DNA from 3 places in the Streptomyces sp. NPDC020192 genome. Region 3 is predicted to be linked to each of the others. Evidence: predicted binding sites of a transcription regulator. Region 3 holds the regulator's gene; each other region holds the start of a gene.
What was found. The regulator HrcA, encoded in region 3, represses chaperone genes, less so after heat shock. The targets are predictions, from matches to a motif close to TTNGCACTCNGNNNNNCNGAGTGCNAA.
Positions count from the first base shown of each region.

Region 1 (10,090 bases), on a different contig from region 3:
AACTCCGCGCGCGAGGCGTCCTTGTGCAGGTAACCGCGGGCACCGGCGGCGACCGCGAGGGCGACGCCGTCGAGGTCCTCGGCGACGGTGAGCATGATGATGCGCGCGCCCGGGTCGGCGGACAGCAGCCGGCGCACGGTCTCCACGCCGCCCAGACCGGGCATGCGCACGTCCATCAGGATGAGATCGGAGCGGTCGGCGCCCCAGCGGCGGAGGACTTCCTCGCCGTTGGCCGCCGTCGTCACACGCTCGACACCGGGCACGGTCGCCACCGCGCGGCGCAGCGCCTCTCGGGCAAGCGGGGAGTCGTCGCAGACGAGGACGGATGTCATGACCGCCCTCCCCAGCTGATGCGCGTCACCTTGAGCCTCCAGGCTGGTACGGAATCGTCACCTGTGCGGTCGACCGCCTCGGACGCCTGCCCGAGCGCCGGTGTTCTCAACCGCCTCCGCACTCTCAACGACGGTCACTCGAAAGAGTTACGGGGCTGCATGTCGTCATCGGCACTCTACGTGAGGGCCTCGACACGGTGCAGACACGACCAACAGACCCTCAACTTTTCATCACAACCTATGCCCCATTCGGCCGCTTTTCTTCCCGTTTCGGGATGTCCGAGGCTAGATTCGCAATGAGTCATATTTTCATCTCCTTAGACCGGAGATGTACGGTCGTTGGCACCGTATCCGCCCAGAACGGCTACAAGGGGTCACGTAATGGCAGATTTCTCCCGCCTTCCCGGACCGAACGCTGACCTGTGGGACTGGCAGCTGCTGGCTGCCTGCCGCGGGGTGGACAGCTCGCTCTTCTTCCACCCGGAGGGCGAGCGCGGGGCGGCTCGGAGCGCTCGTGAGAACTCGGCCAAAGAGGTCTGTATGAGGTGCCCCGTCCGTGCGGAGTGCGCGGCGCACGCGCTAGCGGTGCGCGAGCCGTACGGCGTATGGGGAGGCCTGACCGAGGACGAGCGCGAAGAGTTGATGGGGCGGGCTCGTAACCGCCTGGTGTCGGCGTCGACCACCAGCGGGGACACCGCCCCGAGTCATTGAAGGAACGTTTCTGCATTCACTCTGTCGGCGGACACGCGCACGCGTGCCCGTGACTCCCGCCGCGGCACCCTCACGCGCGCGTGGCCGCGTCGCCGTGTCCTGCGGCGGTGCCCTGCGGCCCTATCCGCGCCTGGCCGCCCGGGCCAGCTGTTCCAGCGTCGCCGCCACCGCCGGTACCTGAGCCAGGTCGGGCAGGGTGAGGGCGACGATCTCGCGCCGTACCGCCGGTTCCAGCCGTACCGTGCGCACACCCCTCGGCCGTACCGACTCCACCGCCAGCTGCGGCAGTACGGCCACCCCCAGGCCCGCGCCGACCAGGCCGACCACCGCCGGGTAGTCGTCCGTGGCGAAGTCGATGCGCGGGGTGAAGCCGGCCCCCTCGCACACCTCGACCAGCTGGCCCCGGCAGCGCGGGCAGCCCGCGATCCAGGGCTCGTGGGCCAGCTCGCCGATGGCGACGCTCTCCGCGCGCGCGAGGCGGTGCCGCTCGGGCACGAGGGCCACGAGACGGTCCGTCAGCAGGGGCCGTACGACCAGGTCGTCCCAGTCCTCGGCGGCCGCCGCCCCGGCGTAGCGGAAGGCCAGGGCCAGGTCGCAGTCACCCTCGCGGAGCAGCTCGACGGACTTCGGAGGCTCGGCCTCCTCCAGGGAGACGCGGGTGCCGGGGTGGGCGGCGCGCAGGGCGGCCAGGGCGGTGGGGACCAGGGTGGAGCTGCCGCTGGGGAAGGAGACCAGCCGGACCCGGCCGGCGCGCAGGCCGGCGATGGCGGCGACCTCCTCCTCGGCGGCGGTGAGCCCGGCGAGGATGCCGGAGGCGTGTCTGACCAGGGCTTCTCCGGCCTGGGTCAGGCGCATCTCGCGGCAGCTGCGGACCAGCAGCGGGGTGCCGACCGATGTCTCCAGGGCCTTCATCTGCTGGCTGACGGCGGGCTGGGTGCAACCCAGTTCGCGCCCCGCCGCCGAGAAGGAACCGGTGGCGGCGACGGCGCGCAGGACGCGGAGATGGCGGGCCTCGATCACCCTTCGAGCATAAGGCCTGCTTGGGGATGGCGCCGAATATTCGCTCGACGCTTTGAGGTGGGCTCCCGTACCGTGCGTACATGAAGGTTCTCTCGGTCAATCTGGGCCGCCCGCAGCCGGTGCCGTACACGGACCAGGCGGAAGGCGTGACGGGCATCGGCAAGAAGCCGGTCGACGGGCCGGTGCGGGTGACGGCACCGGGCCTGAAGGGGGTCGGCGCGAGCGGGCTCGCCGGGGACGCGGTGTGCGACCTGCGCCATCACGGCGGGGACGACCAGGCGGTGTACGCCTACGCGCGCGAGGATCTCGACGACTGGGAGCGCGAACTCGGCAGATCGTTGGCCAACGGTTGCTTCGGGGAGAACCTGACGACGGAGGGCCTGGACCTCTCCGGAGCGCTGATCGGCGAGCGCTGGCGGGTGGGTGCCGAGCTGGTTCTGGAAGTCACCTCGGGCCGGATCCCGTGCCGTACGTTCCAGGGCCATCTGGGCGAGCGCGGCTGGGTCAAGAGGTTCACCCGGAAGGCGGCCACGGGTGCCTACCTCCGGGTGATCGAACCGGGCGAGATCCGCTCCGGCGATCCGGTCGAGATCGTGCACCGGCCGGAGCACGGGGTGACGGTGGCGATGGAGTTCCGCGCGGTGACCACCGAGCGCGAGCTGCTGCCGCGGCTGCTCGTGGCGGGCGAGGCGCTGCACCCGGAGACCCTGGCGAAGGCGCGCTCGTACGTGGCGGCACCGGGGGCCTGAGGCGCAGGTGCGCGGCGGAGCCCCAGGGCTGAGGCGCGGGGTCGAGGCGCGCAAGTGCGCGGCTGCGCCGCGGGGCTGAACGGCCGTCAGCCGGGCCTTCGCGCGGAGGCCGAAGGTGGCGGCTGACAGGCGGCGCTGTCGGTCCGGGTCACTACCCTTGGGTCATGACAACGGCTCTGATTACGGGATCGACCGCGGGGATCGGCGCCGCGTTCGCGCGGCGGCTGGCGGCGGACGGGCATGACCTCGTCCTGGTGGCGCGGGACACGGGACGGCTGCGCGAGCAGGCGACGGAACTGCACGACCGGCACGGCATCGAGGTGGAGGTGCTGACCGCCGACCTGTCCGAGGACAAGGGCATCGAGTCGGTGGCCGACCGGCTCGGCGACCGGAAGAACCCGGTCGACCTGCTGGTCAACAACGCCGGTTTCGGCAACAAGGGCCGCTATCTGGACGTGTCCATGGCCGACGAGCTGAGGATGCTCAAGGTGCACTGCGAGGCGGTGCTCCGGCTGACGTCGGCGGCGGCCGAGGCGATGCGCGAGCGGCGCCGGGGCGGGATCGTCAACGTCGCCTCCGTGGCCGCCTTCGTGCCGCGCGGCACCTACGGCGCCTCCAAGGCGTGGGTCGTGCAGTTCACCCAGGGCGCGGCCAAGGACCTGGCCGGCAGCGGGGTGCGGCTGATGGCGCTGTGCCCCGGCTTCGTGCGCACCGAGTTCCACCAGCGGGCCGGGATGGGCACGGACAACATCCCGGGCTGGATGTGGCTGGACGCCGACAAGCTGGTCGCGGCGGCCCTGGCCGATCTGGCCCGCGGGAAATCGTTGTCGATCCCCGACCCGCGCTACAAGGCGCTGATGGGTCTGGTGAAGGTCGCGCCCCGGGGGCTGCTGGGCGGGATCAGCTCGAAGACGGGGCGCAGGTACGGGCCGCAGTAGCCCCGCCCGGGAAGCGGTGACGCCGTCGCTCCGGTGTGGAAACGGGGCGAAAATGGGCGTGACGGAAGACCGGGCCAGGGGGGCCGGGAGGCGGCGTCATGACCTTCGTACAACTCATCGACTGCAGGACGAGCCGGCTGGACGAGATGAACCGGCTCCTGGACGACTGGGTCGCCGAGACCAAGGGGAAGCGGACGGCGACGCACGCGCTGGTCGGCAAGGACCGCTCGGACGCGGCGCACATCGTGGAAGTCGTGGAGTTCCCGTCGTACGAGGAGGCGATGCGGAACTCGCATCTCCCGGAGACCGGCAGGATCTTCCAGGGGATGGTCGCCCTGTGCGACGAGACGCCGACGTTCATCGATCTGGACGTCGTGCGGGACGAGCGGCTGGCCGAGGACACCGTACGGCGGTTCCTGGAGGCGCTGCGGGCTCCGGGCGAACTGTCGCCGCTCAACGACCTGCTGGACGAGGACATCCACAGCCATGACCCGATGAACCCGCAGGACACCCTCGGGCTGGACAACGTCCGCGCCGAGGTCCGCATGTGGCGCGACGCCTTCGACTTCGCCTTCACCGTCGAGGACCTGCTCACCCAGGGTGACAAGGCCTGCGCGCGGTGGACGTGGAACGCCACGCACAAGGGTGACTTCCTCGGCATCGCGCCCACCGGCAGGCAGGTCACCATGACCGGGACGACGATGTTCCGGTTCACGGAACACGGGAAGATCGCCGAGACCTGGTGGCAGCACGACACCCTGGAGCTGATGCGGCAGCTGGGCGCGCTGGACGAGCTGGAGCACTAGAACGGGCGAAGGCCCGGCTCCCCTTCCGGGGAACCGGGCCTTCGTTCAAGGGCGCTCGGCTCAGTGGGCGTGGCCGTGGCTGTGGCCGTGGCCCGCTGCCTCCGGCTCCTCTTCCTTCTTCTCGACGACCAGGGTCTCGGTCGTGAGCAGGAGGGAGGCGATGGAGGCGGCGTTCTCCAGGGCGGAGCGGGTGACCTTGACCGGGTCGATGACGCCGGCCTTGACCAGGTCGCCGTACTCGCCGGTGGCGGCGTTGTAGCCGTTGCCCTTCTCGAGCTCCGCCACCTTGGAGACGATGACGTAGCCCTCGAGGCCGGCGTTCTCGGCGATCCAGCGCAGCGGCTCGACGGCGGCGCGGCGGACGACCGCGACACCGGTGGCCTCGTCGCCGGTCTTGCCGAGGTTGCCCTCCAGGACCTTCACGGCGTGGACGAGCGCGGAGCCACCACCGGAGACGATGCCCTCCTCGACCGCGGCGCGGGTCGCGGAGATGGCGTCCTCCAGACGGTGCTTCTTCTCCTTCAGCTCCACCTCGGTGGCGGCGCCGACCTTGATCACGCACACGCCGCCGGCCAGCTTCGCGAGGCGCTCCTGGAGCTTCTCACGGTCCCAGTCGGAGTCGGTGTTCTCGATCTCGGCCTTGATCTGGGCGACGCGGCCGTGGACGTCCTCGGACTTGCCGGCGCCGTCGACGATCGTGGTGTCGTCCTTGGTGACCGTCACGCGGCGGGCGGAGCCCAGCACGTCCAGGCCGACCTGGTCGAGCTTGAGGCCGACCTCCTCGGAGATGACCGTGGCGCCGGTGAGGATCGCCATGTCCTGCAGCATCGCCTTGCGGCGGTCGCCGAAGCCGGGGGCCTTGACCGCGACCGCGTTGAAGGTGCCGCGGATCTTGTTGACGACCAGGGTCGACAGGGCCTCGCCCTCGAGGTCCTCGGCGATGATCAGCAGCGGCTTGGAGGCACCGGCCTGGATGACCTTCTCCAGCAGCGGCAGCATGTCCTGGATGGAGGAGATCTTGCCCTGGTTGATGAGGATGTACGGGTCCTCGAGGACGGCCTCCATGCGCTCCTGGTCCGTCACGAAGTACGGCGACAGGTAGCCCTTGTCGAAGGCCATGCCCTCGGTGAAGTCCAGCTCCAGACCGAAGGTGTTGGACTCCTCGACGGTGATGACACCGTCCTTGCCGACCTTGTCCATCGCCTCGGCGATCAGCTCGCCGACCTGCTGGTCCTGGGCGGACAGCGCGGCCACGGCGGCGATGTCGGACTTCTCGTCGATCGGGCGGGCCGTGGCGAGCAGCTCGTCGGAGACGGCCTTGACCGCGGCGTCGATGCCCTTCTTCAGGGCGGCCGGGGAGGCACCGGCGGCGACGTTCTTCAGGCCCTCGCGCACCAGCGCCTGGGCGAGCACGGTGGCGGTGGTGGTGCCGTCACCCGCGATGTCGTTGGTCTTGGTCGCCACCTCCTTCACCAGCTGCGCGCCTAGGTTCTCGTACGGGTCCTCGATCTCGACCTCGCGGGCGATCGTGACACCGTCGTTGGTGATGGTGGGGGCGCCGAACTTCTTGTCGATGACGACGTTGCGGCCCTTGGGGCCGATCGTCACCTTCACCGTGTCGGCCAGCTTGTTGACGCCGCGCTCGAGGGCGCGACGGGCGTCCTCGTCGAACTTCAGGATCTTCGCCATGACAGCGGGAGCCCTCTCGGGAATCTGTGGGTGAAAAGACAACTGCGCCCCGGGCGCCCGGCTTCGTTATCGGTCGCGGGGGCCAGGGGCGCAGCTCAAAAACTCTGAGGTGGTCTTACTTCTCGATGACCGCGAGGACGTCGCGGGCCGAGAGGACGAGGTACTCGTCGCCGTTGTACTTCACCTCGGTGCCGCCGTACTTGCTGTACAGGACGATGTCACCGACCTTGACGTCGAGCGGCAGACGCTCGCCGTTCTCGAACCGGCCCGGGCCCACGGCGAGGACGGCGCCCTCCTGGGGCTTCTCCTTCGCGGTGTCCGGGATGACCAGGCCAGAGGCCGTGGTCTGCTCGGCGTCCAGCGGCTGGACCACGATGCGGTCCTCGAGCGGCTTGATGGCAACCTTGGAGCTGGCGGTCGTCACGATCCGACCTCCCCCTTCGGAGATCTCACGGGGTTAACTGTCTGAGGTGGCGACCAGGTCGATCCGTCGTCGCGGGTGCCGGACCTGCCCGTCGCGTTTGTCTGGCACTCTCCAGGGGGGAGTGCCAGGCCTGAGACTATGACCGCGATTAGCACTCGGTCAAGCGGAGTGCCAATGCCCGCGGCGCGTCGGCCGCGTTCGGGCGCGTTCGGGCGCGCGGCCCCGCCGTCCCGGGGGCCGACCGGAGCCGGTCAGTTCAGGTAGTCCTCCAGTCGCCCCGCCGTCAGTCCGCGCTGCTGTGCCCTCCGCAGGACCTGGACCGTCCGGGCCCGCAGGCTCGCCCCCGTCGTCTCGTCCGGGCCCACCAGGACGATGTCGCCGGGGCGCAGGTGGTGGTCGCCGCGGGTGTAGGCCAGGTCGGTCGGGGTCATCGCGGCGCGCCACAGGACGAGCGTGGAGATGCCGCAGTCGGCGGCCGCGCGCAGGGTGGTCGTGTCGTACGTGCCGTAGGGCGGGCGGAAGAGGCGGGGGCGCAGGCCCAGGCGGGACCTCAGACGGTCCTGCTGGCCGCAGATCTCGGCGCGCTGCCCGGCGTACGGCAGTCCGGCGAGCGCGCGATGGTCGAGGGTGTGGTTCTGGATGCCGGCGCCCAGCTCGTGCAGGCGGGCGAAGTGGTCGTAGCGGGGGCCGGCCACGCTGTCGGTGAGGAACATGCTGACCGGCAGCCGCAGTTCGCGGACCATGTCGACGAAGCGGGGGTCCTGGTCGGCGCCGTCGTCGTAGGTGAGGAAGACGACCGGGTCGCGGGTGGGGACGTGGTCCATGACGCGGGGCAGGGAGCGGCCCGCGCTGTGCGGGGTGAGGGCGAGGGTGCGGGCGTCCGGCCGGGGCGGGCGGGCGAGGGGCTCGGTCAGGCCCCAGTGGCGGTAGCTCTGGTCGGGTGCGGCGCCGTGCGGGGCGTGCGGGCGCACCCCTTCGGCGGCCTTACGGCCAAGGCGCTCGATGGGATCGACGGACTGGGCACAACCCGAGCCCACGAGGAGAAGGGCCGCGACGAGAAGTGCGGCCAGAGGGCGGTGCGAGCGCCACCCGGCACGGAACCGACGGAACCGCCCGGCGGCCTTACGGCCGAGGCGCTCGACGGGATCGACGGACCGGGCACAACCCGAGCCCGCGAGGAGGCGGTGCGGGCGCGGTCCGGAACCGGCCGGCCGGCCGGGCCCCGGACCTGGCGTCACCGTCCCGTCGTCCGTCCGGAGGGCGGGCCTCGCGCCCGCCGTGGAGGGTCCGGTGTCCGCCGCGGGCGCGGGCTCTCGGCGCGCCGGGCCCGGACCCCCGTACGGAATGTGCGTGGGTCCGGGCCCGGTGCGGCGGGGGCTGGGGACGGGAGTTCGCCGGCGGGGCCTGGCCCACGGGCTCCTCCCGCGCGTCACAGGTAGTCCTCCAGGCGGGCCACGGCGTAGCCCTCGCGCGTGATGCGGTTCAGGAAGCGGCGCATGTCGTCGACCATCGTGCCGTCCCAGTCGGAGCGGCCGCGGAAGTGGGTCAGGACGATGTCGCCCCGGCGGAACTTCTGGTCGTCCTCGCGGAACTCCCAGTGGTCGACGTAGACCTCCTCGTTCCAGATCGGCGCGTATCTGATGCCGCAGGCCTTGGCGGCGCGCAGGGTGTCCTGGTTGTAGTTGCCGTAGGGCGGGCGGAAGACGGTCGGGCGCTTGCCGAACTGCTTCCGCATGATGTCCTGCATGCCGCAGATCTCGTCCTTCTGCTGCTCGTAGGACAGGCCCGGCAGGTAGGGGTGGTGCAGGGTGTGGTTGTTGAGGGTGTGGCCGTACGACTGCATGGTGCGGAAGTAGCCGTAGTCGTCCTTCACCAGGTAGTTGCTGAGGAAGGCGGTGTACGGGATCTTCAGGTCCCGCATCATCCGCAGGAAGTCCCGGTCCTTCTCCGAGCCGTCGTCGATCGTGAGGAAGACGACCTTCTGCCGGGTGGGGATGGTGGTGAAGACCGGGGGCAGGTCCCAGTCCTCCTGGTGGGCCACCTCGAAGCCGGCCCGGGCGGTGATCTCCGGCTTCTTCTTCGGCGGCGGCGGGGGCGTCAGCGGGACCTGGTCCAGTCCCCAGTGCTTGGCGGCGGCGGCCAGGCGGGTGTGTTCGGTGGCCTGCCGGTCCTGGGGTCTCAGTACCTGTACGGGGCCGCCCTGGCCGGATGCGGGGCGGGTCTCGGCGGGGCCGGCGCAGCCGGAGAGGAGGGCGGCGGAGGCGAAGGCGGCGGCTCCGCAGCCGAGGGCCAGACGACCCGAAAGAGGCCGGTTCTTATCTTTTTGTACGACGGCTCGCATGGTGCCGGATCCTCCCAGCCCGACGCCCGCAACCCCGGCCGACACCTCCACCGGAAGCACACCGTCCACCGACTGGCCCACAATGAGCCGGTGAACGACCTCGCTCTGCTGCTCACCCCCGAAGGCCGTGCCCTCCTCGACGAGGTCCGCGACACCGCCCCGGCGGACGAACTCGCCGTCGCCACCCGGCTGCGCCGCGACCACCCGGCCGAGCTGGTGTCGGCCGCGCTCGGCCAGGCCCGGCTGCGGCAGCGGGCGGTGACGAAGTTCGGGGCGGCGGACGCGGGACGGATGTTCTTCACGCCGAACGGGGTCGAGCAGTCGACGCGGAGCAGCGTGGCCGCCTACCGCGCCGAGCGCTTCAGGGCGCTGGGCGTGACCTCGGTCGCCGACCTGTGCTGCGGGATCGGCGGGGACGCCGTCGCGCTGGCCCGGGCCGGGATCCGGGTGCTCGCGGTGGACCGGGACCCGGTGACGGCGGCCGTGGCCCGGGCGAACGCCGACGCGCTGGGGCTCGGCGAGCTGATCGAGGTGCGCGAGGCCGATGTCACGGAGGTGGACACCGCCGGGTACGACGCCGTCTTCGTGGACCCGGCGCGGCGCGGCGGCCGAGGCCGGATCTTCGACCCCGAGGCCTACTCGCCGCCGCTGTCCTGGGCGATCGGGGCGGCCCGTACGGCACCCCGCGCGGCCCTGAAGATCGCCCCGGGCATCCCGCACGAGGCCATCCCCGCCGAGGCCGAGGCCGAGTGGATCTCCGACGGCGGCGATGTGAAGGAGGCGGTGCTGTGGTTCGGGACCGGCACGCCGGGCGCCGTACGCGCCACCCTGCTCCCCGGCCCGCGCACCCTGCTCGGCCGAGGCCTGCCGGACCCCGGGGTACGCCCGGTGGGCCGATACCTGTACGAGCCCGACGGCGCCGTGATCCGGGCGCACCTGGTCGCGGAGGTGGCGGCCGACCTGGACGGCGGGCTGATCGACCCGACCATCGCCTACGTCACCGCCGACGCACCACGCCCGACCGCGTACGCCTCCGCCTACGAGATCACCGACCAGCTCCCCTTCAACGTCAAGAAGTTG
Region 1 covers NZ_JBIRXG010000007.1:301,029-311,118, forward strand. The annotation lists gene ACH47Z_RS16795 (response regulator transcription factor) at 1-332, opposite strand, end outside; gene ACH47Z_RS16800 (WhiB family transcriptional regulator) at 714-1,043, shown strand; gene ACH47Z_RS16805 (LysR family transcriptional regulator) at 1,164-2,063, opposite strand; gene ACH47Z_RS16810 (MOSC domain-containing protein) at 2,144-2,812, shown strand; gene ACH47Z_RS16815 (SDR family NAD(P)-dependent oxidoreductase) at 2,977-3,750, shown strand; gene ACH47Z_RS16820 (ester cyclase) at 3,849-4,556, shown strand; gene groL (chaperonin GroEL) at 4,617-6,245, opposite strand; gene groES (co-chaperone GroES) at 6,361-6,669, opposite strand; gene ACH47Z_RS16835 (polysaccharide deacetylase family protein) at 6,921-7,706, opposite strand; gene ACH47Z_RS16840 (polysaccharide deacetylase family protein) at 8,099-9,010, opposite strand; gene ACH47Z_RS16845 (methyltransferase domain-containing protein) at 9,101-10,090, shown strand, end outside.
Region 1: a site for HrcA is predicted at 6,818-6,844, ahead of groES (co-chaperone GroES). Genes of this name have one in related genera too.

Region 2 (10,090 bases), on a different contig from region 3:
GGGAAGTTGGGCCGCGCGTCCGCTGAAGCCGGGCTCCTGCGGGGACGGCGGCCCGAACGCGTACGTCTCACGTATGCCGTCCCAGGGGCGGGGCGGCCGCGGGGCCTGGAAGCGGTCCGGCCCGACGGGGGGCGCGGCGAAGGGGATGCCCCGGAACACCGACAGCCCCCGCTCCCGCAGGCCGCGCACCGCGCCGGAGGCGGTGCGCACCACGGGACCGCCTGGACCATCGGGGTCCGGGACGTCGTTTTCCGGGGCCTGGGACTCGCTCGTCGTCATCACTCGCTCCTCGCTGCCCTGACTGGTCATCAGCAGAACGGACGAGGACGATCACAAGTGCCCGAACCGAGCCGTCAGCTGAGGGTCTTCAGCGACGCAGCGTCGTACGGCTTCAGCTCGTCGAAACGGTCGGCGAGCACCTTGGCCGCCCACTCCGGGTCCTGGAGCAGCGCGCGGCCGACGGCGACCATGTCGAACTCGTCGGCCTCCAGCCGGTCGAGGAGGTTGTCGATGCCCTTGACCTCGGAGCCCTGGCCCTGGAAGGCGCCCAGGAACTCGCCGTCGAGGCCGACCGAGCCGACCGTGATGACCTGCTTGCCGGTGATCTTCTTCGTCCAGCCGGCCAGGTTCAGGTCCGAGCCCTCGAACTCCGGCAGCCAGTAACGGCGGGTGGAGGCGTGGAAGACGTCGACACCGGCCGCGGCGAGCGGGGTCAGGATGGCGTCCAGCTCCTCCGGGGTCTCGGCGAGGCGGGCGGTGTAGTCCTGCTGCTTCCACTGCGAGTAGCGGAAGATGACGGGGAACTCGGCGGAGACGGCCTCACGCACGGCCGCGACGATCTCGGCGGAGAACTTCGTCCGGGCCACCAGGTCGCCACCGTAGGCGTCGGTACGACGGTTGGTGCCCTCCCACAGGAACTGGTCGAGGAGGTAGCCGTGGGCGCCGTGGATCTCCACGCCGTCGAAGCCGATGCGCTCGGCGGCGGCAGCGGCCTCGGCGAATGCGCCGATGACGTCGTCCAGGTCCTTCTGCGTCATGGCCTTGCCGGTGGGCTCGGCGCCCGCGGTGACCAGACCGGAGGGGCCGACGGCGGGGGCGTCCGGGAAGGGCGCCTCGCCGTCCTTGCGGACCATGCCGATGTGCCACAGCTGCGGGACGATCGTGCCGCCTGCCTTGTGCACGTCCTCGGCGACCTTCGCCCAGCCCGCCAGCTGCTCCTCGCCGTGGAAGCGGGGCACGCGGTCGCTCTGGCCGGCCGAGTCGTGGCCCACGTAGGTGCCCTCGGTGACGATCAGGCCGACCCCGGCGGCGGCACGGCGCGCGTAGTACGACCGCACGTCCTCGCCGGGGATGCCGCCGGGAGAGAACATCCGGGTCATCGGCGCCATCACGATCCGGTTCGGCACGGTGAGGCCGTTGAGCGCGATCGGGCGGGAGAGTATCTGGGCCGCGCGGGAGGCGGGGGTCGGCGTGGCGGTCACGTGGGGCTCCTCATGGACAACGGGGTTAACCGGTCGGTATGTGTGCACGCATTGTTGCAGCTCCTTAAGTAACCACCTACGCGCCGGCCCACATTCCGGACCGCGGTCCGCCGTCTGTGTGACCCAGGACATGGCCCGGATACGCCCGAGGGCGGCACCCCCAGCCAGAAGCTGGGTGTGCCGCCCTCGGTGGGAAAACCGAGCCTTGTCGATCAGGCTCAGAAGTCCATGTCACCGCCCGGCATGCCGCCCGGAGCGGCCGCGGCGGCCTTCTCCGGCTTGTCGGCGATGACGGCCTCGGTGGTGAGGAACAGCGCGGCGATGGAGGCGGCGTTCTGCAGGGCGGAACGGGTCACCTTCGCCGGGTCGATGATGCCCTCGGCGATCATGTCGACGTACTCACCCGTGGCGGCGTTCAGACCGTGGCCGACGGCCAGGTTGCGCACCTTCTCCACGACGACGCCGCCCTCGAGACCACCGTTGACGGCGATCTGCTTCAGCGGGGCCTCCAGCGCGAGCTTCACGGCGTTGGCGCCGGTCGCCTCGTCACCCTCGAGCTCCAGCTTCTCGAAGACCTGGGAGGCCTGCAGCAGGGCCACGCCACCACCGGCGACGATGCCCTCCTCGACGGCCGCCTTGGCGTTGCGGACGGCGTCCTCGATGCGGTGCTTGCGCTCCTTGAGCTCCACCTCGGTGGCGGCACCGGCCTTGATGACCGCGACACCGCCGGCGAGCTTCGCCAGGCGCTCCTGCAGCTTCTCGCGGTCGTAGTCCGAGTCGCTGTTCTCGATCTCGGCGCGGATCTGGTTCACCCGGCCCGCGACCTGCTCGGAGGAGCCGGCACCGTCGACGATGGTGGTCTCGTCCTTGGTGATGACGACCTTGCGGGCCGTGCCCAGCAGGTCCAGGGAGGTGTTCTCGAGCTTGAGACCGACCTCCTCGGAGATGACCTCGCCACCGGTGAGGATGGCGATGTCGTTCAGCATCGCCTTGCGGCGGTCGCCGAAGCCCGGGGCCTTGACGGCGACGGACTTGAAGGTGCCGCGGATCTTGTTGACGACCAGGGTCGACAGGGCCTCACCCTCGACGTCCTCGGCGATGATCAGCAGCGGCTTGCCCGACTGCATGACCTTCTCCAGCAGCGGGAGCAGGTCCTTGACCGAGGAGATCTTGGAGTTGGCGATCAGGATGTACGGGTCGTCGAGGACGGCCTCCATACGCTCCATGTCGGTGGCGAAGTACGCCGAGATGTAGCCCTTGTCGAAGCGCATGCCCTCGGTGAGCTCGAGCTCGAGACCGAAGGTCTGCGACTCCTCGACGGTGATGACGCCTTCCTTGCCGACCTTGTCCATGGCCTCGGCGATCAGCTCGCCGATCTGGGTGTCGGCGGCGGAGATGGACGCGGTGGAGGCGATCTGCTCCTTGGTCTCGACGTCCTTCGCCTGCTCCAGCAGGGCGGCGGAGACGGCCTCGACGGCCTTCTCGATACCCCGCTTGAGGGCCATCGGGTTGGCGCCGGCGGCTACGTTGCGCAGACCCTCCTTGACCAGGGCCTGGGCCAGGACGGTCGCGGTCGTCGTGCCGTCACCGGCGACGTCGTCCGTCTTCTTCGCGACTTCCTTGACCAGCTCGGCGCCGATCTTCTCGTACGGGTCCTCGAGCTCGATCTCCTTGGCGATGGAGACACCATCGTTGGTGATCGTGGGGGCGCCCCACTTCTTCTCGAGGACGACGTTGCGGCCCTTGGGGCCGAGCGTCACCTTCACGGCGTCCGCGAGCTGGTTCATGCCGCGCTCGAGGCCGCGCCGCGCCTCCTCGTCGAACGCGATGATCTTGGCCATGTGAAGTGGTCCCTCCAGGACTGGGGGTGATTCCTTCGGACCGCGCCCGCGCCCGCGACGGACGGCTCGCCGGCCTGTGGTTCCTTGCCCCACGTGGCCTGCGGACCTCACCGACCCGGTCCTTCTTTGTCACTCTCACCTTCAGAGTGCTAACGCCAATGATTAGCACTCGGGGGTGGCGAGTGCAAGCGCCTCTCGGCCCTCGGCGGGGGCCGTCAGCCGCGCGCGAACAGCCGGGTGACCCGAGCACGGCGTGGGTACGACGAAGGGCCCGCACCCCTCGCGAGGTGCAGGCCCTTCGGACAAGAAACGTTCAGGCGCTGAGGCGAACCATGTCGGCCTGCGGGCCCTTCTGGCCCTGCGAGATCTCGAACTCCACCCGCTGCCCCTCTTCCAGGGTGCGGTAGCCGTCCATCTGAATGGCGCTGTAATGGACGAAGACGTCCGCACCACCGTCGACCGCGATGAAGCCGTACCCCTTCTCCGCGTTGAACCACTTGACGGTGCCCTGAGCCATGCCTAACTCCCCTATTACTGGCCCTTGCACAGATCCACACTTCGCGGACCCGGGTCAGACCTCACCCCCCATCGGTCGGGGGCGTGCGCCGGAACGCGTCGACCGCGGCTGAATGTATCTGTCCAACTGCCGTCTGCAACAGGTCAATCGGACGAGAAATCTGGACGACCCCGGTCCGGAATCTGCCTAGAATTCGGCCGGATTCAGGGCAAGTCGGGCCGTACAAAGAGGTACGAAAGCCGCATATAGCCCGCATACTTTGGCTACTTCTTATCGGGCCCGCGGCGTGAAATCCGGGACCTGCGACCCGCAGGTCCGGCGCGAGTTCCCCAACTCTACCGCGCTCAATCACACAGAATGGCCCCCTCCGTTTCTCTCACGGAAGGGGCCATTCGATGAACAATCAGTAACCCGGATTACCGAAGGTAATGACCGGTCATCCGGTCAGCTCGATCAGCAGCCGCCGGCCACCGCGGGAATGATGGAGACACCCGCGCCGTCGGGCGTGGCCGTCTCCAGGCCCTGCTCGAAGCGCACGTCGTCGTCATTGACGTAGACGTTCACGAACCGGCGCAGCTTGCCCTGGTCGTCCAGGACGCGGGCGGCGATACCGGTGTGGTTCTTCTCCAGGTCCCCGATGACCTCGGCGAGGGTCGCGCCCTCGGCGGCGACCTCGGCCTGACCGCCGGTGTAGGTGCGCAGGATGGTGGGGATGCGAACGGTCACGCTCATGCGAGGCCAGCCTCTCGGAAGGAGTCCAGGGTCGGACGGATGGTGGCGGTGAGCCCCGTGCCGGCCACCGCGTCGAGGGTCTTCAGGCCGTCGCCGGTGTTGAGGACGACCGTGGTGAGCGACGGGTCGAGGACGCCGTTCTCGATCAGCTTGCGCGTCACGCCGACCGTCACGCCACCCGCCGTCTCGGCGAAGATGCCCTCGGTGCGGGCCAGCAGCTTGATCGCGTCCACGACCTGCTCGTCGGTCACGTCCTCCACCGCACCACCCGTACGGCGCGCGATGTCCAGGACGTACGGCCCGTCGGCCGGGTTGCCGATGGCCAGGGACTTGGCGATGGTGTTCGGCTTCTGGGGCCGTACGACGTCGTGACCGGCCTTGAAGGCGGTCGACACCGGCGAGCAGCCCTCGGCCTGCGCACCGAAGATCTTGTACGGACGGTCCTCGACCAGTCCGAGCTTGATCAGCTCCTGCAGACCCTTGTCGATCTTCGTGAGCTGGGAGCCGGAGGCGATCGGGACCACGATCTGGTCCGGCAGCCGCCAGCCGAGCTGCTCGCAGACCTCGTACGCGAGGGTCTTGGAGCCCTCGGCGTAGTACGGCCGCAGGTTGACGTTGACGAAGCCCCAGCCCTCGCCGGCCGGGTCGCCGATCAGTTCGGAGCAGAAGCGGTTGACGTCGTCGTAGTTGCCCTCGATGCCGACCAGCTCGCCGCCGTAGACCGCGGCCATGACGACCTTGCCCTGCTCCAGGTCGTGCGGAATGAACACGCAGGAGCGCAGGCCGGCGCGGGCGGCGGCGGCGCCGACGGCACCGGCCAGGTTGCCCGTGGAGGAGCAGGAGAGGGTGGTGAAGCCGAAGGCGCGGGCGGCCTCCAGGGCCTGGGCGACGACCCGGTCCTTGAAGGAGTGCGTCGGGTTGCCGGAGTCGTCCTTGACGAACAGGCCGCCGGTGACGCCGAGTTCACGGGCGAGGTTGTCGGCCTTGACGAGCTTGGTCCAGCCGGGGTTGATGTTCGGCTTGTCGGCGACGTCGGCCGGGACGGGCAGCAGGGGGGCGTACCGCCAGATGTTCGCGGGGCCGGCCTCGATCCGCCTGCGCAGCTCTTCGGTGCCGTAGGCGGAGAAGTCGTAGGCGATCTCCAGCGGGCCGAAACACTCCTCGCACGCGAAGACCGGGCCGAGCGGGACACGGTGACCGCACTCGCGACAGCTCAGGGCCGCGGCCGGACCGAGGTCTACGGTGGGAGTGGAGGTGCTTGCAACTGTCTGCACAGCCATGGAGGCGAGGCCCTTTCTCCTCATCTTCCTCACGACGCATCTCGCCGTGAGACGGATTTGGCACCTTCCCTAGCCGGGAGCCTCGCCACGTCAACGTGACAAGAACCGACTGGAGGGTTGCCGGGGCTTCATCGGGCCGTGTCCCTCTGCCCCTCTGGATGAGCGGTATGCGGTTGTGTGAGCGGTTGTGGACGCGCGCGACCCCCGACATGCGATGGTCATCGGCGTTGTTCAAGACTGTAACCGAAGGCCAGGACAGTTGAGATAGTCGTCCGAACCGCGAGATGGATCACACAGACACCACCTGTGATCACGAACAGTGAGGAGCCGCAGACCGTGCTGGAAGAAGTCGAGCGCTGGCTGGCCACCCGCTCCTGGTCCGTGACCGATCGCCCGCTCCCCCGACTCCTGGCCGCCAAGCAGCGCACGGGCCAGACGATCAGCGTCGTCCTGCCCGCGCTCAACGAGGAGGAGACCGTCGGCGACATCGTCACGGTCATCCGGCACGACCTGATGGAGCGGGTCCCGCTCGTCGACGAGATCGTCGTCGTGGACTCCGGCTCCACCGACCGCACCTCCGAGGTCGCCGCCGCGGCGGGCGCGCGGGTCGTCCACCGCGACGCGATCCTGCCGCGCGTTCCGGCCGTCCCGGGCAAGGGCGAGGTGCTGTGGCGCTCGCTCCTGGTCACCGGCGGGGACATCGTCTGCTTCATCGACGCCGACCTGCGGGACTTCTCCGCCGACTTCGTCTCGGGCATCGTCGGCCCGCTCCTCACCGACCCCGAGGTCGCGCTGGTGAAGGCCATGTACGACCGCCCGCTCGCGGGTGCCGCCGGGCAGGGCGGCCGGGTCACCGAGCTGATGGCCCGCCCGCTGCTGAACATGCACTGGCCGCAGCTGGCCGGTTTCGTGCAGCCGCTGGGCGGCGAGTACGCGGCCCGGCGCAGCCTGCTGGAACAGCTCCCCTTCCCCGTCGGGTACGGCGTGGAGCTGGGCATGCTGGTGGACGCGCTGCACCTGGCGGGCCTGGACGCCCTCGCCCAGGTGGACGTGGGCGTGCGCAAGCACCGGCACCAGGACGGGCAGGCGCTGGGCCGGATGGCCGCCGCGATCTACCGCACCGCCCAGCTGCGGCTGGCCCGGGGCCATCTGATCCGGCCTTCCCTGACCCAGTTCGAGCGGGGCGAGGACGGTTTCGAGCCGCGCACGTACTCGGTCGACACGGAGGAACGGCCGCCGATGGTGGAGATCGCGGAGTACGCCGAGCGCAGGGTGGCCTGACTTCGCCGGGACGTCGTATACGGCGGGGGCGTCGGGCGTGGCCGTACGTTTGAGCGTTTCCGGGCCGGGCTAGGGCCTGCCCGGCGGATCTGGCCAGAGGAAACCAAGGGTTCCTTATCGGCGCAGGTGAGCGGGGGCTGGTGCGTGCAGCTGCAAGGCGGAGGAGGGAGTCGACGCGGAGCGTCGACGACCGACGACAACGCGGCAGATGTGCGTGCCAGGCCTCGCGTCTCTGGCAAGATCCGCCGGGCAGGCCCTAGGTTGAGGACCATGGCTTCCACCGGCGGTGCTGAGGTGCTGGTCGCGTCCAACCGCGGCCCGGTTTCGTACGAGGTGCGCGAGGGCGGGGCGCTGCGCGCCAAGCGGGGCGGCGGCGGGCTGGTCTCGGGGCTGTCGGCCATCGGGCCGGACACCAATGCCGTATGGGTGTGCGCGGCGCTCGGCGACGGCGACCGGGAGGCCGTACGGCGGGCCGGCGGCGGGCTGCTGCCGGGCGGGGACACCGGCGGGCAGCGGGTGCGGATGCTGGACATCGACGCGGCCGTGCACGCCGACGCGTACAACGGCATCGCCAACTCCGTGCTCTGGTTCGTCCACCACATGCTGTACCAGACCCCGCTGGAACCGGTCTTCGACGCCGGGTTCCGGCGGCAGTGGGCGTCGTACGAGGCGTACAACCGGGCGTTCGCCGAGGCGCTGGCCGAAGAGGCGGCCGAGGGGGCGGCGGTGCTGGTGCAGGACTACCACCTGTGCCTGGTGCCCGGGATGCTCCGCGAACTCCGCCCCGACCTGCTGATCGGCCACTTCTCGCACACCCCGTGGGCGCCGCCGGACTACTTCCGCCTCCTGCCCGACGACATCGCGGCCGCACTGCTGAACGGCATGCTGGGCGCGGACCGGGCGGCCTTCCTGACCCACCGCTGGGCGGACGCGTTCACGGCGTGCTGCGAGGCGGTGCTGGGGCCGGACAGCGTCTCGGGTACGGCGATCGGGGTGCACGGGCTCGGCGCCGACGCCGACTTCCTGCGGACCCGCGCGCACCAGCCGGACGTGGACGAGTGGATGGCGGTGCTGCGGAAGGAGATCGGCGAGGAGCGCAAGGCCGTCGTCCGGGTCGACCGCACCGAGCTGTCGAAGAACATCGTGCGCGGGCTGCTGGCGTACCGGCAGCTGCTGGACGACCACCCCGAGTGGCGCGAGAAGGTCGTCCATGTGGCGTTCGCGTACCCGTCCCGGCAGGATCTGGCGGTCTACCGGGACTACACGGCGGCGGTGCGGCGGGTGGCGGAGGAGATCAACTCGGCCTACGGCACGCCCGGTTGGAACCCCGTCGTACTCCATGTGAAGGACGACTTCGCACGCTCGCTCGCCGCGTACCGGCTCGCCGACGTGGCCCTGGTCAACCCGATCCGGGACGGCATGAACCTGGTCGCCAAGGAGATCCCGGTCGTCTCCGACCAGGGCTGTGCGCTGGTGCTGTCCCGGGAGGCGGGGGCGTACGAGGAGCTGCGCACCCACGCGTTCACGGTGAACCCCTACGACGTGCTGGAGACCGCGCGGGCCCTGCACGAGGCGCTGTCGCTACGGCCGGAGGAGCGGGCGGACCGCAGCAAGCAGCTGGCGGCGGCGGCCACCGCGCTTCCCCCCGCCCAGTGGTTCCTGGACCAGCTGGAGGCGCTCAGGGAGCTTCAGTCCAGCTGACCGGCGAGGGCGCGCAGCAGTCGTACGACGCCGGCGGGGCCGTCGACCACCACGTCCGCGCGCTCGGCCAGTTCCGTGACCTCCGTGCTGCCGCTGCAGACCAGGAGGCCGGGGATGCCGTCGGAGCGGAGTTTCTCCACGGCGGCGTAGGCGGGGAGGTCGCCGAGGTCGTCGCCGGCGTAGAGGACGGAGCCGGCGCCGACCTTGTGGACGTACTCGCTGAGGGCGACGCCCTTGTCCATGCCGGGTGGGCGCAGTTCCAGGACCAGGCGGCCGGGCTCGACGATCAGGCCGTGGCGGGCGGCGAGGTCGGTGAGGGGGCCGCGCAGGGCCTCGAAGGCGGCCTCGGGGTCGGCGGCGCGGCGGGTGTGCACCGCGACCGCCCGGCCCTTCTCCTCGATCCAGGTGCCGGGCCAGGCACCGGCGCGGTCCAGCACGCCCGGCAGCTCCGCGCGGGCGGCGGCGACGCCGGGGTGCGGGGGTGGGGCGGTGACGGTGCCGGTGGCCGCGTCCCAGCGTTCGGCGCCGTAGTGGCCGAGGACGGTGAGGTGGTCCAGACCGGGGACACCGGCGAAGCCGCCGTAGCGGACCGCGACACCGGCCGGCCTGCCGGTGATCACGGCGACGGAGGCCACCTTGGGCGCGAGTTCGGCGAGGGCCGGTACGGCGTCGGGGTGGGCGCGGGCCTGTTCGGGGTCGGCGACGATGGGGGCCAGCGTGCCGTCGAAGTCCAGTCCGACGATCGCGGTGCGTGGCTGCGCGAGCAGGGCGGCGAGTCCGTCCCGGCCGGCTGGGGTGACCGGGGTCGGCAGAGGGTCCATACCCGGACAGTATCCAGCGCGGGTCGGTATCACTCCTGGGGCTCCGCCTCTGGACCCCGTTTCCCCGTCAGCGGTTCTCGCGGTGGGACTCTCGCACCCTGCGGAGGCGGTTCACCGTCACCGGGTCGTGGGCCAGGGCCCGCTGGTCGTCCAGGAGCGCGTTCAGGAGCTGGTAGTAGCGGACCGGGGCCAGGCCGAGCTCCTCGCGTATCGCTCTCTCCTTCGCGCCGGGGCCCGTGAAGCTCCGGCGTTCCAGGGCGAGGATCGACTTTTCCCGGGTGCCCAGTTCCGCGAGTTCCATGGAAGTCACCGTAACGCCGGGCACGGACAGCCGGGCCGGCTCAGTTCTTCGCGCTGCTGTCCGCCGCCGTGGCCGTGGCCTGGAGGCGGGTGAGGACGCCGGAGGGGTTGCCGCCGGGGGCGACGGCCTGGCCGA
Region 2 covers NZ_JBIRXG010000012.1:136,136-146,225, reverse strand. The annotation lists gene ACH47Z_RS23665 (carboxylesterase/lipase family protein) at 1-279, opposite strand, end outside; gene ACH47Z_RS23660 (NADH:flavin oxidoreductase) at 354-1,481, opposite strand; gene groL (chaperonin GroEL) at 1,700-3,322, opposite strand; gene ACH47Z_RS23650 (cold-shock protein) at 3,636-3,839, opposite strand; gene ACH47Z_RS23645 (MoaD/ThiS family protein) at 4,293-4,571, opposite strand; gene thrC (threonine synthase) at 4,568-5,851, opposite strand; SAM riboswitch class I at 5,869-6,016, opposite strand; gene ACH47Z_RS23635 (glucosyl-3-phosphoglycerate synthase) at 6,188-7,132, shown strand; gene ACH47Z_RS23630 (trehalose-6-phosphate synthase) at 7,427-8,833, shown strand; gene otsB (trehalose-phosphatase) at 8,821-9,654, opposite strand; gene ACH47Z_RS23620 (DUF3263 domain-containing protein) at 9,722-9,955, opposite strand; gene ACH47Z_RS23615 (ABC transporter substrate-binding protein) at 9,996-10,090, opposite strand, start outside.
Region 2: a site for HrcA is predicted at 3,449-3,475, ahead of groL (chaperonin GroEL). Genes of this name have one in related genera too.

Region 3 (10,090 bases):
GCTGATCGCGGGCGGCCGGCCGCTCGGCACGCTGGTCATCGGCCGGTGCGGGCCCGCCGGGTTCCCCGACGAGGTCACCGGGCTCGTCGAGGACCTCGGCCGACGGGTGGCGCTCGCCATCGGCGCGGCCCGCCAGTACGCCCGCCAGGCCACGATCAGCGCCGTACTGCAACGCGGTCTGCTGCCCGGCGCGGTCGCCGAGATCCCCGGGATGACCAGCGCCCTCGTCTACGAGCCCTGCGACACGGGCGGACCCAGCGGCGACTTCTACGACGTGTTCCCCGCGGGTGACGGCCGCTGGTGCTTCGCCGTGGGCGACGTCCAGGGCAAGGGCCCGGAGGCGGCGGTCGTGATCGGCCTCGCCCGGCCCTGGCTCCGCCTCCTCGCCCGCGAGGGCTACCGCGTCGCCGACGTCCTCGACCGCCTCAACCAGCTCCTCCTGGACGACGCCACCGAGGCCGCCGACGCCGCCGCCCGCGCGCTGGTGGCGGTGGGCGGCCGCCCCGTGGCCGCAGGGGACGGCCCGCAGACCCGCTTCCTGTCCCTTCTGTACGGCGAGCTCACCCCCCACGAGGCCGGGGTCCGCTGCACGCTCGCCTCCGCCGGGCATCCGCTGCCGCTCGTCCTCGCCCCCGACGGCACGGTGCGTACGGCGGCCCGGCCGCAGACCCTGCTCGGCGTGATCGAGGACGAGACCTACACCAGCGAGACCCTCGAGCTGCGGCCCGGCGACAGCCTGCTGTGCGTCACCGACGGGGTGACCGAGCGGCGCTGCGGCTCCCGCCAGTTCGACGACGGCGACGGGCTCGCCCACGCCCTGTCCGGCTGCGCGGGCCTGAGCGCCGAGCGGATCGCGGACAGGATCCGCCGCCTGGTGCACGACTTCGGCGGCGGCCAGCCCGAGGACGATCTGGCGCTGCTGGTGCTCCAGGCCGAGTAACCGTCGTCGTACGGGACAATGGGGACATGCCTTCCGCACTCCCCGACGGCGAGCCCGTCCCCGCCGACGGCGCGCTTCCCGCGTCCGCGCTCGCCGGGGCCGCCGAGCGCCCCCTCGGCTTCTATCTGCACGTGCCGTACTGCGCGACCCGTTGCGGTTACTGCGACTTCAACACCTACACCGCGACCGAGCTGCGCGGCACGGGCGGGGTGCTGGCGTCCCGCGACAACTACGCGGACACCCTGACGGACGAGATCCGCCTCGCCCGGAAGGTGCTCGGCGACGACCCGCGCGAGGTCCGTACGGTCTTCGTCGGGGGCGGTACGCCGACGCTGCTGGCCGCCGAGGATCTCGTACGGATGCTGGGCGCGATCCGCGACGAGTTCGGCCTGGCGGCGGACGCGGAGGTGACGACGGAGGCGAACCCGGAGTCGGTGGACCCCGCGTACCTGTCGACGCTCCGGGAGGGCGGCTTCAACCGGATCTCCTTCGGCATGCAGAGCGCCAGGCAGCACGTGCTGAGGATCCTCGACCGGACCCACACCCCGGGCCGCCCCGAGGCGTGTGTGGCGGAGGCGAAGGCCGCGGGCTTCGAGCACGTCAACCTCGACCTGATCTACGGCACGCCGGGGGAGAGCGACGACGACTGGCGGGCCTCGCTGGAGGCGGCGATCGGCGCCGGGCCGGATCACATCAGCGCGTATGCCCTGATCGTCGAGGAGGGCACGCAGCTGGCTCGTCGTATCCGCCGGGGCGAGGTCCCGATGACCGACGACGACGTGCACGCCGACCGCTACCTGATCGCGGAGTCGGCGCTGTCGGAGGCGGGCTTCGACTGGTACGAGGTCTCCAACTGGGCCACCTCGGAGGCGGGCCGCTGCCTGCACAACGAGCTGTACTGGCGGGGGGCCGACTGGTGGGGGGCCGGTCCCGGGGCGCACTCGCACGTGGGTGGGGTGCGCTGGTGGAACGTCAAGCATCCCGGGGCGTACGCGGCGGCTCTCGCCTCCGGCCGCTCACCGGGGGCTGGCCGCGAGCTGCTGTCGGAGGAGGACCGGCGGGTGGAGCGGATCCTGCTGGAGCTGCGGCTGCGGGAGGGGGTTCCGCTGTCCCTGCTGAAGGAGGAGGGTCTGGCGGCTTCCCGGCGGGCGCTGGGGGAGGGGCTGCTCCAGGAAGGGCCGTACGAGGAGGGTCGGGCCGTGCTGACGCTGCGGGGGCGGTTGTTGGCGGATGCGGTGGTACGGGACCTGGTGGACTGATCACTCCGGCGAGTGCATCGCCCCGGAACTCCGGTTCGGTCCCTAACCTGGTTCGTAGGCTGCCGCTGACAGGACGCGGTGGACGTGGAGGCCACGGAGATGACCGTTGTGGACGAGCGTGGAATGGCTAAGTACCTCGACCAGTTCGAGCCTCCCGAGGGCGTCAAAGCTGAGCTTCTCCGGGGGGTAATCGTGATGATGGCCAGCCCCGATCTGGTGCACAACCTGATCGTGCTGCACACCGTACGGCAGATTCCGATGGACCGCTGGTATCCCATCCAGACCCAGGACGTCGACATTGTCGGAGAGGAGAGTGTGCCTATCCCGGACCTGATTGTCGCGGCGCCGGACGTGCTGCCCACCTCGGGGCATCTGCTGCCGTCAGGATTGGTCACGGCGGTCGTCGAGGTCGTCTCCAAGTCCAGCGTCCACCAGGACTACGTGGTCAAGCGCTCCATCTACGCGGCAGGAAAGATCCCCGCCTACCTCATCCTGGACCCGATCATGGCGCACTGCGTCCTGCTGACGAAGCCTGCGGGCCAGGGCGAGGACGCCGACTATCAGAGCCAGGAGATCGTCAAGTTCGGCGATCCGATCCCGCTGGAGATTCTGGGACTCGAACTGGACACCACCGAGTTCGGAACCTTCCCCAACGTCAGGCCCCACCGCTACCCGTGACGAAGTCGATCAGCTCCTCCACCCGCCCCAGCAGCTCCGGCTCCAGGTCCTTGTAGGAGCCCACCCGCTTCAGGATCGCCTGCCACACCGCCCCGGTGTTCTCAGAGGGCCAGCCCAGGGCGCGGCACACGCCCGTCTTCCAGTCCTGGCCGTGCGGGACCCTGGGCCACCCCGCGATCCCCAGGGACGACGGCTTCACCGCCGCCCAGATGTCGATGTACGGGTGGCCGACGACCAGCGCGTGTTCGCTCGTCACCGACTCGGCGATCCGCCACTCCTTCGTGCCCGGCACCAGGTGGTCCACGAGCACTCCCAACCGCGCGTCCGGTCCCGGCGCGAAGTCCGCGACGATCGACGGCAGATCGTCCACGCCCTCCAGGTACTCCACCACCACGCCCTCGACGCGCAGGTCGTCGCCCCAGACCTTCTCGACCAGTTCGGCGTCGTGCCGGCCCTCGACATAAATGCGGCCGGCGCGAGCTACACGCGCGCGTGCGCCGGGGACGGCGAGCGAGCCGGAGGCGGTACGGGCGGGTCGTACCGGACCAGCGGACGACGGTCGTACGAGCGTCACGACCCTGCCCTCCAGCAGGAAGCCGCGTGGCTCCAGTGGGAACACCCTGTGCTTGCCGAAGCGGTCCTCCAGGGTCACCGTGCCCGCCTCGCAGCGGATCACCGCCCCGCAGAAGCCGGTGCCGGGCTCCTCCACCACCAGGCCCGGCTCCGCCGGTACCTCCGGCGCAGGCTGCTGCTTCTTCCACGGCGGGGTCAGATCGGCGGAGTACTGGCGCATTCGGATGACCATAGGAGAAGTCACCTCCCCTCGCTCACGACACGCCGAAACGGGTCGCCAGCCGATCGCGTTGCCGGCGTACGAACCCCGCGTCCACCACCGCTCCGTGACCCGGCACGTACAGAGCGTCCTCACCGCCCAGCGACAGGAGCCGGTCGAGGGCGTCGGGCCAGCGGGACGGGACCGCGTCCGGGCCCGCCTGGGGTTCGCCGGACTCCTCGACCAGGTCGCCGCAGAAGACCACCTCCCGGTCGCCGGGGACGAGGACCGCCAGGTCGTTCGCCGTGTGACCCGGGCCCACGTTGGCCAGCAGGGCCTGGCGGGCGCCGCCCAGGTCCAGCGTCCACTCGCCGGAGACCTGGTGGCCGGGCGGCACCAGGGCGTCCGCCGCCTCGTCGGCCTCCCGCACCGGCAGACCGTTTCTGATCGCGTCCAGGCGCAGCTCCTCGCGCTCGTGGGTGATCACCGCGTCCACACCGACCGCCGCGTAGATCTCCGTCCCGGCGAACGCCGGCGCCCCGAAGACGTGGTCGAAATGGGGGTGTGTGAGCGCGAGATGGGTCACACGGCCGCCGGCCAGTTCCTCCGCCTGCGCCCGCAGCCGCGCGCCTTCGGCCAGACTCGAGCCGGCGTCCACCATGAGCGCCGTACCCTCGCCGAGGACCAGTCCCACAGTGCAGTCCCAGCCGGGCAGCCGACACCGGCCCACCCCGGCGGCCAGCCGCTCCCAGCCCAGCTCTTCCCAAGTCACCGTCATACCGCGACGCTAGCCTCACGAGCTGCCGGGACCGCACCGACCTTGCCCTGGGTGTACCCGACAGCCGTACACTGGGGCCGGGAATGCTGGCACTCGCATGGGAAGAGTGCCAGGCGGCCGGCCCGACGGACGAGCGGGGCGAGGGGACGACGTGCTGGAGGTGCGCGCGCATGCTGAGTGAACGCAGGCTTCAGGTGCTGCGCGCCATCGTCCAGGACTACGTCGGGACCGAGGAGCCGGTCGGGTCGAAGGCCCTGACCGAGCGGCACAACCTCGGGGTGTCCCCGGCGACCGTCCGCAACGACATGGCGGCCCTGGAGGACGAGGGGTTCATCGCCCAGCCGCACACCAGCGCCGGGCGGATCCCCACCGACAAGGGCTACCGGCTGTTCGTCGACAAGCTCGCGGGCGTGAAGCCGATGACGGCCCCCGAGCGACGGGCCATCCAGAACTTCCTCGAGGGCGCCGTCGATCTCGACGACGTCGTGGCCCGTACCGTACGGCTGCTCGCGCAGCTCACGCGGCAGGTCGCCGTCGTGCAGTACCCGTCCCTGACCCGGTCCACCGTCCGGCACGTGGAGCTGCTCTCGCTCGCCCCGGCGCGCGTGATGCTCGTGCTGATCACGGACACCGGCCGGGTCGAGCAGCGGATGGTGGACTGCCCGGCGCCGTTCGGCGAGGCCTCGCTGGCGGATCTGCGGGCGCGGCTGAACAGCAGGGTCGCGGGCCGCCGGTTCACGGACGTGCCGAGGCTGGTCGAGGACCTGCCGGAGGCTTTCGACCCCGAGGACCGCGGTACGGTCTCTATTGTGCTCTCCACTCTGCTGGAGACACTGGTCGAGGAGAACGAGGAGCGGCTGATGATCGGCGGCACCGCCAATCTCACCCGCTTCGGGCATGACTTTCCCCTCATGATCCGGCCGGTGCTCGAGGCGCTGGAGGAGCAGGTCGTGCTCCTCAAGCTGCTCGGCGAGGCGAAGGATCCGGGCGTGACCGTGCGCATCGGGCACGAGAACGCCCACGAGGGACTCAACTCCACCTCCGTCGTGTCGGTCGGCTACGGTTCGGGCGGCGAGGCGGTTGCCAAGCTCGGCGTGGTCGGACCGACCCGCATGGACTACCCGGGAACGATGGGAGCGGTACGCGCAGTGGCACGGTACGTCGGACAGATCCTGGCGGAGTCGTAAGTGGCCACGGACTACTACGCCGTTCTCGGCGTGCGCCGCGACGCGTCGCAGGATGAGATCAAGAAGGCGTTCCGTCGGCTCGCGCGCGAGCTGCACCCGGACGTCAACCCGGATCCGAAGACCCAGGAGCGGTTCAAGGAGATCAACGCCGCTTACGAGGTGCTGTCGGACCCGCAGAAGAAGCAGGTCTACGACCTCGGCGGCGACCCGCTCTCCGCGGCGGGCGGTGCGGGCGCGGGCGGTTTCGGGGCCGGTGGCTTCGGCAACTTCTCCGACATCATGGACGCGTTCTTCGGTACGGCGTCGCAGCGCGGGCCGCGCTCGCGCACCCGGCGCGGCCAGGACGCGATGATCCGCATCGAGGTCGAGCTGGACGAGGCGGCCTTCGGGACCACCAAGGACATCCAGGTCGACACCGCGGTCGTCTGCAACACCTGTAACGGTGAGGGCGCGGCGCCCGGTACGACCGCTCAGACGTGTGACATGTGCCGCGGCCGCGGTGAGGTGTCCCAGGTCACGCGGTCCTTCCTCGGTCAGGTCATGACCTCGCGGCCCTGCCCCCAGTGCCAGGGCTTCGGCACCGTCGTGCCGACCCCGTGCCCGGAGTGCGCCGGAGACGGCCGGGTCCGCTCACGGCGGACGCTGACCGTGAAGATCCCGGCCGGTGTCGACAACGGCACCCGGATCCAGCTCGCCGGTGAGGGCGAGGTCGGGCCGGGCGGCGGTCCCGCCGGTGACCTGTACGTCGAGATCCACGAGCTGCCGCACCCGATGTTCCAGCGGCGTGGTGACGACCTGCACTGCACGGTCACGATCCCGATGACCGCGGCCGCGCTCGGTACGAAGGTCCCGCTGGAGACCCTGGACGGCATGGAGGAGGTCGACATCCGGCCCGGCACCCAGTCCGGCCAGTCGATCCCGCTGCACAACCGGGGCGTCACGCATCTGCGCGGCGGCGGCCGGGGCGACCTGATCGTCCACGTCGAGGTACAGACCCCGACCAAGCTGGACCCCGAGCAGGAGCGGCTGCTGCGCGAGCTGGCCAAGCTGCGCGGCGAGGAGCGACCGCAGGGGCAGTTCCAGCCGGGGCAGCAGGGGTTGTTCTCGCGGCTGAAGGACGCGTTCAACGGGCGCTGACGCGCGGTGCTGCGGGGCGGCCGGGGGTCCGGGGGTTGGCCCCCCGGGCAGACACAGTCAGCCGGGGCAGCAGGGGTTGTTCTCGCGGCTGAAGGACGCGTTCAACGGGCGCTGAGCCATCGGCGGACAGGGGCGTACGGGGTGCACCGACACCCTGTATGCCCCTGTCCTATGCCATGGGAAGCCCGGATTCGGACTTGTTCGGAGGACGTGACAACATGCGGTCATGTCCTCCGCGCTGACCGATCTCTTCCCCCACCCGATCGTGCAGGCCCCCATGGCGGGCGGTGTCTCCGTCCCGCAGCTCGCCGCCGCCGTCTCCGAGGCCGGTGGTCTCGGGTTCCTCGCCGCCGGTTACAAGACCGCCGACGGGATGTACCAGGAGATCAAGCAGCTGAGGGGGCTCACGAGCCGGCCGTTCGGCGTGAACGTGTTCATGCCGCAGCCCGAGTACGCCGAGTCGGGCGCCGTCGAGATCTACGCCCACCAGCTGGCCGGCGAGGCCGCCTGGTACGAGACCGAGCTGGGCGACCCCGACAGCGGCCGGGACGACGGCTACGACGCCAAGCTCGCCGTACTCCTCGACAACCCGGTGCCGGTCGTCTCCTTCCACTTCGGCGTGCCGGGCCGCGACGTCCTCGACCGGCTGCGCCGGGCCGGCACCGTCACCCTGGTCACCGCCACCACCGCCGAGGAGGCCCGCGCGGTCGAGCGGGCCGGGGCGGACGCGGTGATCGCGCAGGGCGTGGAGGCCGGCGGTCATCAGGGGACGCACCGGGACCTGCCCGAGAACGACGGCTCCGGAACAGGCCTGCTGTCGCTGGTCGCGCAGCTCCGCGAGGCCGTGGGCATCCCGATCGTCGCCGCCGGCGGCATCATGCGCGGCAGTCAGATCGCCGCCGTCCTCGCGGCGGGCGCGAGCGCGGCCCAGCTGGGCACCGCCTTCCTCGCCACCCCCGAGTCCGGCGCCCACGCCCTGCACAAGCAGGCGCTGACCAACCCCCTGTTCGCACGCACCGAGTTGACCCGCGCCTTCTCCGGCCGGCCGGCGCGCGGACTGGTCAACCGCTTCCTGCGCGAGCACGGCCCGTACGCCCCCGCCGCCTACCCGGAGATCCACCACCTCACCTCGCCGCTGCGCAAGGCCGCCGCCAAGGCCGGGGACGCGCAGGGCATGGCACTGTGGGCGGGCCAGGGCCACCGGCTCGCCCGGGAGCAGCCGGCCGGGGAGCTGGTGGAGGTACTGGCGGCCGAACTCGCCGCCGCCCGGACAGCGTTGTCGGCCGGGGGTGACGGGCGATGACGGCACCGGTCTTCGTCGTCGACCAACTCGAGCGCGTGGGGCCGGAGTTCGTGCTCGAGGGCGCCGAGGGGCGGCACGCCGTGTCCGTGAAGCGGCTGCGCCCGGGTGAGGACGTGGTCCTCACCGACGGATACGGCCGCTGGGCCGAGGGCGTCGTCAAGGCCGCCGAGGGCAAGGACCGCCTCGTCGTGACGGTGGCGTCGGTCCACGAGGAGCCGGCCGTGGCCCCGCGTATCACCGTCGTCCAGGCCCTCCCCAAGGGTGACCGGGGCGAGGTCGCCGTCGAGACGATGACCGAGGTCGGCGTCGACGCGATCGTGCCCTGGCAGGCGTCGCGCTGCATCACCCAGTGGAAGGGCGAGCGCGGGCTGAAGGCGCTCGGCAAGTGGCGGGCCACCGCCCGCGAGGCCGGCAAGCAGTCCCGCCGGGTCCGCTTCCCGGAGGTCGCGGACGCGGCAACGACCAAGCAGGTCGGGGCACTTCTGGCCACGGCCGACTTCGCCGCCGTACTCCACGAGAGCGGCGAGGAGCGCCTCGCCACCGCCGAACTCCCCACGGACGGCGAGATCGTGCTGGTCGTCGGTCCCGAAGGGGGCGTCTCCCCGGAGGAGTTGGCGCTGTTCGCGGGGGCGGGTGCGAAGCCGTACGTCCTCGGCCCTACTGTGTTGCGTACATCCACCGCCGGTACCGCCGCCGCGGCCCTGCTGCTGGGCCGCACCGGCCGCTGGTCCTGACACACCTGGGGGGGAACACCGTGGAACTCGCCCAAGTCCGGCTCCTGGTCACCGACTTCGCCGCGTGCTACCGCTTCTACGCCGACGTCCTCGGCCTGAAGCCGCAGTCCGGCGCGACCGAGGGCCCGTACGAGAAGTTCAGCCCCCACGTGGGCTCCGCCGGGATCGCCCTGCAGGACCGGGTGATGATGGCCGAGATCCTGGACGAGCTGGGCGAGACGGCAACCGGCCACCGCTCCCTGGTCGTCCTGCGGGTCGACGACCTCGACGCCTACGTCTCGGAGATCACCTCCCGAGGCGCGGTCCTGGTTCACGGCCCGGCCCCCATGACCGAGCGCATGCGCGTGGCCCACCTCAAGGACCCGGAGGGCAACCTGGTGGAACTCCAGCAGTGGCTGCTGCTGCGGGGCTGACGGCTGAGCACCTCGCGGCGCCGGCCGCACATCAAACACGCCTTGGTCGGCTGTCAGCCCAGCGATCTCAACTCCTCCACCGCCGCCTGCACCACCGGTACGACCGCGACCGCCGCGCTGAAACGGCAGCATGTGGACGTCGGTTGGCTCTCCTGTACCGGCGGATGCGGCAAGGGGGCCTCGGCCGGCGGGACGCCGTCGCCGACCGAGACCACCGTCGTCTCCGTCCACTGTCAGGGGGAGACCAAGGACCGGCGGAAGATCGTCGTCGCCGGGGTGGTCACCAAGGCCGTCGACGGGGCCTGTGTGCGGGGGGACTTGACCGGCAGGGTCGGCGGGCGGCAGGTGTTCCATGTCAGCGGGCTCGGCGACTGCGATGCGACGGCCGTGCCCGGGCCCACCCACGAGCAGCCCACCGTCACGGTCACCGTCACACCAACCAGAGCCTCCCCTCCCCGCAAGGGCGACCCCACCTGCTGGCCCGCCCGGGGCAAGTGATCGAAACCCGGGCGGGGCGCGCCGGTCGCTGCGTACAGTGATGGGGTGACTCAGGGTGCTTCGACGGGCTATCTCCGATTCCCCCATCTGCGCGGCGACTTGATCGCGTTCGTCGCCGAGGACGACGTATGGCTCGCGCCCCTCGACGGCGGCCGCGCCTGGCGGGTCAGTGCCGACAACCGGCCCGTGACCCAGCCCCGGATATCCCCGGACGGGCGGTTCCTCGCCTGGACCTCCACCCGGGACGGCGCGCCCGAGGTGCATGTCGCCCCCGTCGACGGCGGCCCCGCCGAGCGGCTGACGTACTGGGGCAACCGCGCCACCGAGGTGCGCGGTTGGACCGCCGACGGACGCGTGCTCGCGCTCGGTGCGCAGGGCCGACCCAGTTCCC
Region 3 covers NZ_JBIRXG010000001.1:892,941-903,030, reverse strand. The annotation lists gene ACH47Z_RS04220 (SpoIIE family protein phosphatase) at 1-940, shown strand, start outside; gene hemW (radical SAM family heme chaperone HemW) at 967-2,199, shown strand; gene ACH47Z_RS04210 (Uma2 family endonuclease) at 2,299-2,877, shown strand; gene ACH47Z_RS04205 (DUF3097 domain-containing protein) at 2,855-3,670, opposite strand; gene ACH47Z_RS04200 (MBL fold metallo-hydrolase) at 3,705-4,427, opposite strand; gene hrcA (heat-inducible transcriptional repressor HrcA) at 4,598-5,614, shown strand; gene dnaJ (molecular chaperone DnaJ) at 5,615-6,751, shown strand; gene ACH47Z_RS04185 (nitronate monooxygenase) at 6,978-8,054, shown strand; gene ACH47Z_RS04180 (16S rRNA (uracil(1498)-N(3))-methyltransferase) at 8,051-8,788, shown strand; gene ACH47Z_RS04175 (VOC family protein) at 8,809-9,201, shown strand; gene ACH47Z_RS04170 (hypothetical protein) at 9,244-9,699, shown strand; gene ACH47Z_RS04165 (S41 family peptidase) at 9,745-10,090, shown strand, end outside.